DNA from 2 places in the Peribacillus sp. Aquil_B1 genome. Region 2 is predicted to be linked to the other one. Evidence: predicted binding sites of a transcription regulator. Region 2 holds the regulator's gene; the other holds the start of a gene.
What was found. The regulator Rex, encoded in region 2, represses fermentation and respiration genes when NADH is low (regulators of the CRP and FNR family bind a similar motif). The targets are predictions, from matches to a motif close to TTGTGAAATATTTCACAA.
Positions count from the first base shown of each region.

Region 1: a site for Rex is predicted at 1,565-1,582, ahead of qoxA (cytochrome aa3 quinol oxidase subunit II). Genes of this name have one in related genera too.

Region 1 covers NZ_JAKXEE010000004.1:110,499-113,927, forward strand. Annotated here, with positions in the region: gene MPH60_RS21850 (hypothetical protein) at 452-766, shown strand; gene qoxA (cytochrome aa3 quinol oxidase subunit II) at 1,702-2,631, shown strand; gene qoxB (cytochrome aa3 quinol oxidase subunit I) at 2,705-3,429, shown strand, end outside.
Region 2 covers NZ_JAKXEE010000008.1:97,631-101,059, forward strand. Annotated here, with positions in the region: gene MPH60_RS26365 (CPBP family intramembrane glutamic endopeptidase) at 244-969, shown strand; gene MPH60_RS26370 (YdiK family protein) at 966-1,178, shown strand; gene MPH60_RS26375 (redox-sensing transcriptional repressor Rex) at 1,751-2,410, opposite strand; gene moaC (cyclic pyranopterin monophosphate synthase MoaC) at 2,439-2,951, opposite strand; gene MPH60_RS26385 (ABC transporter ATP-binding protein) at 3,085-3,429, shown strand, end outside.

The DNA.
Region 1 (3,429 bases), on a different contig from region 2:
GTCCGTTTGGTCATCATCTTTAAATTAAAGACAGCGAAATTAAGCATCGCCTGCATCGACAATTTTTTTAGTCTTCTTGAAGTAGTCCAACATATACCATACTTTTCTTTTGTACCAATAAAGATTTAGGCAAAAAGTTTTTATCTAAAAGTTAAAACAATGATTGGAACGAAAGCTGCGAGACTCCCGCAGGGAAAGCGAGTGCCCTACGTTCCAATCTTTGTTTAAATTAAACACTCTTCTATTTAAATAGGATACAAAAGGTTAATACCAGAAAAAAAGATAGTGTATTTGCACTGTTTTTGCAGTTTGTTCATATAGTCTTTAATGCCTAAAAGTGAATGGTGGCGCCTTCTATTTGTCAAGGTTTTCATCGTGGATATGTTAAAAAATAGAAAAGATTTGACAAATTTGTGAAATGTCATAAAATAGAAAGAAAGGGGATGAAATTATGGAAGCTAATCAGAAGATGTTAGATGCAGTGAAATGGGTATCAGGCACAGGTTGTGTAATCGGAATTATTATTTTTGCTTTAAGTTTCTTTGTAAGCGATTACAATAAGGATTATATATTTACCGCTGTTGGAATCGCCATCACATTAAGCGCAGCTGCCATTTTTCTAGTTGGTATATTTTTTGTCCTGACAGAAGAAATGGTAATGAATACACATAAAGGAAAAAGAATTGAACCGGAAACGACTAAAATCATAAAAATGAAAACAAAGGCTAAAGCTCCAACAAACAGAAGTACAGAATTCAGTAACTAAAAAGAGGAATATAGCGCAATATACTGTTTTTCTAAACAGAACTAGTCGTTCCTTTGCCTAACTTGCTGAATTTGAGTAAACTTGATCTCAATCAATGAATGCGCTTTCATTTTATATTATCAGAATCGAATTTTAAACTATATCCACGAGAAAAGGACACTTTTAAGAAGTCCTTTTTTTGTGGGTTTTTTTCTATGTACCTTTAATTAAAAATTCAAAAGGGATACAGGTATCAATAAGGGGTTATAGGTCAGTGGGTTTTGCTAAAGGACGATTTGATAGAACCACCAAACCTGAATTACTTCTACCACGACTATTGCTACACGGCGGTTTAAAAATACCGACAGGGCATAAGGATTTGTGAGAGAACCGATTTCAAACTCGTTGTTTCCTTATATATATATAATATTGACCTGCGCTGGATCATAAGGGGATTGAAGCATGGATACAACATCGTGTCCAATGTGTCCACCATTTACCAACCTCCATGGCTGAGTGAAAAAATTCCGTTTTAAATCATGTTTTCTAACGATAAATACCTAATTGACAGGATAGGTAATATAATTCATAATCTTTATGAGTTTTGAGGCAATATACACGGTGAATATAATGTGAAATTTTTATTTCATTATATTAGAGTAATATTAAACGGAAAGAGGATTGGTACTATCTGCAATACTGTACTGATAAGTGAATTTTCATAGGCAAGATATGAAACATTTATTATATTTCATTTGCTGAAGATTTTCGAACATTTCAGTTCATTTACCATCTTCTTACTGCTCTTTAATGAACTTTATGTGACAGATGTCACTTTGTATTGTCTTTTTTTAGACTTGGGATTAATATTGGTATGTCGGGGTTTGTGAACATGGTAACACTTTGTCCGAATAATTACCAATTGGAATTTTATTATGTAAGAAAGGGGTAGTACTATGAAAATAAAATGGGCTCTATTAACTATACTTTTTACTATTGCCACTGTGCTAACCGGTTGCGATAACCCATTAATGGTCTTGGACCCTAAAGGGCCAGTAGCTGCAACACAAGCAGATGTTATTATGATTTCGATATGGACAATGGCCTTTGTCGTTCTTGTCGTTATGGTACTGTATATCTTCATGATAATGAAATATCGTGCTTCCAAACAACGTGATGATTATGAACCGCCTCATATTGAAGGAAGTAAGGTTCTTGAAATAATTTGGGTTGCGATCCCAATTTTAATCGTCGCTTTCCTATCCGTTGTTACTGTTAAAACAACAAATGAAGTTGAGGCAACACCTAAAGGATACGGAGATCAAGAACCTTTAATTATTTACGCTTCATCTTCCAACTGGAAGTGGCATTTTAGTTATCCGGAAGAAGATATCGAAACAGTCAACTATCTGTTTTTACCTACTAACCGACCAATTGAATTTAAACTTTACTCATTCGGTCCAATCTCAAGTTTCTGGATTCCGCAACTTGGAGGACAAAAATACGCGATGTCGGACATGGTCAATACGTTGCACTTAGCAGCTGATGTACCAGGAGAGTATATGGGTCGAAATTCAAACTTCAGTGGTTCAGGTTTTGCTCAGCAAACGTTCAACGTTAATGTTCTGTCTGCTGAAGAATACGATAAGTGGGTAGATGAAATTAAAGCTACTGCTAAACCGATCACTGAGGAAAAATTCAATGAATTATTAAAACCTGGTCATGTGGGACAATCCACTTACACGGGAACTCACTTAGAGTTTTCACCAGCTCCTGAAGGGGAAAATGCTGGTCATGACCACGGATCTTCCGATACGGAAGAAAATGATTCCAAGGATTCACACGAGGAACATTCAGAACACAGCAACATGAATCATGATCACTAAGAATTAATTTCGTTCGATAAAACAACTAGGTTTACAAGATAAGGAATATTTTCCTGAAAGGAGTCACAAAAGTATGGATTACTTTGATCGATTTGCCGTACCTCATCCAAGTCCTGCGATTTATGCATCCATGGTTGCCATTGGTTTAACCATGATTGCGGTTGTTGCCGGAATTACCTATTTTAAAAAATGGGGTTACTTATGGCGTGAGTGGTTAACAACGGTTGACCATAAACGTATCGGTATCATGTACATCTTGGCAGCACTGCTTATGCTTTTCCGTGGTGGCGTCGATGCTCTTATGATGCGTGCTCAAACGGCTATTCCAGATAACGGTCTTTTGGATGGACAGCATTATAATGAGGTATTTACAACACACGGGGTCGTCATGATCCTGTTCATGGCTATGCCATTTATCATTGGGTTAATGAACATTGTTACACCATTGCAAATTGGAGCGCGTGACGTAGCATTCCCACGTCTGAACGCAGTAAGCTTCTGGTTATTCTTCATGGGGGCAATGCTATTTAACATCTCTTTCGTAGTCGGTGGTTCTCCTGATGCAGGTTGGACATCTTACTTCCCGCTGGCAAGTAACGATTTCAGTGAATCAGTAGGTTCGAACTATTACGCGATTGCAATTCAAATAGCTGGTATCGGTACATTACTGACTGGTATCAACTTTATCGTAACAATCTTGAAAATGAGAGCACCAGGCATGAACTTAATGAAAATGCAAATGTTCACATGGTCTATCTTGATCACAAACTTCATCATCGTTTTCGCTTTCCCTGTATT
Region 2 (3,429 bases):
TAAACCGAGCCTTTTTTGCAAGTATCTTATTGAAAATTTTTTATTAATTTCTGATAAATTACGGGTAAACTACTTTAGCATAATGATTTCCTTAACAAAGTTATTTAAATGTTTCGTTAGGGGGACCTTTAAGTGGAGTTCTGCCTCAATTTTTGATACCATTTTGGAGTATGCGTTTATAGCTTGTCCCCATAACAGGAACGTTCCGAGCGGAATGGGTGACTATAAAAGGAGTTTTCATTTTTGAAAAAAGAATATTGGTTCGTCATCATCACTTATATTGCCATGCAATTATCCAGTATTGTTGGGGTGCCCATTTTCATGCTGATCGGGTCTTATACCGGAATGCCGGATGATGAACTCCAAGTGAAATCTGCAGCATACTGGATAGTTTTCAGTTTTCTCGCTGCTTTATTCTTGATTCTTTTTTTAATGAGAAGAGACATGAGGGAAAAGGTAGACACGAGAAATCAAACTTCCGTTTCCATGTCCATATTATGGGCAATTGCAGGAGTGTTCATGGCTCTTTTTGCGCAAAGCATTGCCGGAAGCATTGAACAGATGCTTGGGGTGGAATCTGAATCTGAAAATACGCAGCAACTCATTTCACTCATTTACAAAGTCCCCATGGTCATTTTCGTCACTTCAGTAATTGGACCTATATTGGAAGAATTAATTTTCCGGAAAATCATTTTCGGATCACTTCATAAACGCTTTAACTTCTTTATTTCAGCTTTAATCAGCTCAGTTATTTTCGGCTTGGCGCATGGTGAATTTGAACATCTTCTTTTATATACGGCAATGGGCTTCACTTTTGCTTTCCTTTATGCAAAAACAGGCCGCATTCTCGTATCAATGAGCGCTCATATTGCGATGAATACACTTGTCATCATCCTTCAAGTGGTATATCGGAAGGATATAGAGAAGATGATAGATACTGCACAGGCCTTCATCGGAGGTTTATTATGAAACGTCAATCACCCTTATTCATGGGCATCATCTATGCAGGCTTAGGAGCTCTTTTTACCGCTATCGCGATTCAAACCGTCAATTCTTCTGGATGGGGACTCTTCGCCTACATACTTGTCCTTATTGCGACTCTTGACTTTGGATCGGGCTTACGCATGATCATGCTGCACTTTAAGATTAAAGCCGCACAAAAAAATAAGAAAAAATAAAAAAACGCAGCAGCATTTCAGACTGTAGACCAATTCGATTAAAATTGAGTCTACAGTTTTTTTTATTTAATAAAAGTTCCAGTTGCTTGAAGAAATCCGCTCCCTTTCCGCCGACTGTCTGCCAAACCGCAACAAAGCAAGCGTCTGTGGGGGCTCGGCTAGCCAGTTTTTCGGCAGGAGTGACGCAAATTTCTTCAATCCATTGAGCGATTTCATAAAACTGTAAAAAACCATGAAGAATAATCTATCCTAAACATCGTCCTAGGTTAGAACAACCTATAAAAATCTAGTTGATTGTAACGGAAGGTGCGAGACTCCTGCGGGAAAAGCGCGTCCAAGGGAGACCCCACAGGCGCAAGAGCGCCGAGGAGGCTCCCGGACCGCCCGCGGAAAGCGAGTGCCTGGAGTGGAAATTAACGTTTAAATTGTACCTCCCAAAAAAGGTTAAAAACATGAAGGATAATCAATGTTGGTTTTAAAATCTAAGTTCGGGATGAGACCGTTCCGCCTCCTTTAGTGTATAAACTGAAAAGCTGCAATAAAAAAAACGCTGCAATGATGCAGCGTTTTTTTCATTCCTCCAATGCGGCTTCTTCCACTATTGGGTAATGTTTCAGGAAGTAGATGAGCGACTGAAGCTCCACGGCCAGGTCAATATGGTGGACCCTAATGGATGGAGGCACGGTCAGCCGTGCAGGTGTAAAATTCAATATTCCTTTTATATCGGCTTTGACTAGACGATCGGTTATCGTCTGGGCTACCTGTGCAGGCACTGTCAATATAGCCGCAGTAATATTATTTTCCTGCAATAGTGTATCGATTTGATCCATATGATAGATGGGCACATCAGCTATTCGCTTGCCGACCTTTTCTTCAGAAACTTCGAAAGCCATTTCAATTTTTGTATTATTATTTTTCATGAAATTGTAATTTAAAAAAGCGGTTCCTAAATTTCCTACCCCGATTAAAGCGACTTTGGTCAATTCATCTTGATCTAGTGTTTTTCTGAAGAAGGATAATAAATAATTGACATTGTAGCCGTAACCTTTTTTCCCAAGAGCGCCAAAGTAGGAAAAATCACGGCGTATGGTGGCAGAATCCACTTTTACAGCTTCGCTTAGCTCTGCAGAGGAAACTCTTTGTTTGCCTGAGGAATGTAAGTTCTTTAAAAATCGATAATACAATGGCAACCTTTTGGCTGTTGCCTGCGGTATCTTTGGGTCATGGTTCATTGTTCTTCCCCGCCTTCACACATGCTTTTCAACTTAATTCTCTATCTGTTTGTTTTACTTGTCTTTTAAAGTCGTTACTGGAAACTCCGCCTGTTTTCTCCACTAAGAATGTAGGCCCGATCACCATTCCCTTATCAAGGGCCTTACACATGTCATAAACAGTCAAGGCCGTCACGGATGCAGCTGTTAACGCTTCCATTTCCACACCTGTATTCCCTTTTGTCTTAGCTTGCGTTTCAATCCTAAGCCTGTATCCTTGTTCTTCTTTTTCCCACTCAAAGGCTATATTGACCCCTTGCAGAGCAATGGGATGGCACATCGGAATGATATTGGATGTATTTTTGCTGGCCATTATTCCTGCAACCTGTGCAACAGCCAGTACATCGCCTTTTTTCATTTTCTGGTTCGTGACCAATTCATATATTTCATCATTCAATAAAATGCTCGATTGAGCTACTGCCGTCCGGGTTGTTTCTGGCTTAGCACTCACATCGACCATTTTGGCCCTGCCCTGTTCATTAAAATGCGTTAAGTCTCCCATTTAAGTAACCCCTCCTAAATCATACACTATTATTCCACTTTATGTAACAGCTTTTGTTTTACCATGGAACCAAGCTGTTGCCGATAATCACTAAAATACGTTACACTATCTATAATCAATTGAGGTGAAATCTATGATTTTATTACAAATCAATCAACTATCGAAATATTATGGAGCTGAACTTATTTTATCAAATATGAAGCTCGAAGTTCAAAATAAAGATCGAATTGCACTTGTCGGCCGAAATGGCGCCGGAAAATCCACTCTGCTAAAAATCATAGCCGGGCAGCTTTCCCATGATGGCGGTGAAATTATCAAACCAAAAGGCGTCACAATCGGCTATATGGCCCAGGATACGGGATTGGAATCCGAACTGACGATTTGGGATGAGATGCTGACCGTATTCACGGACCTTATAGAGCAGGAAAAGGAACTGCGTCGCCTAGAGGCTGATATGGCCAGACCTGACATCTTTGAA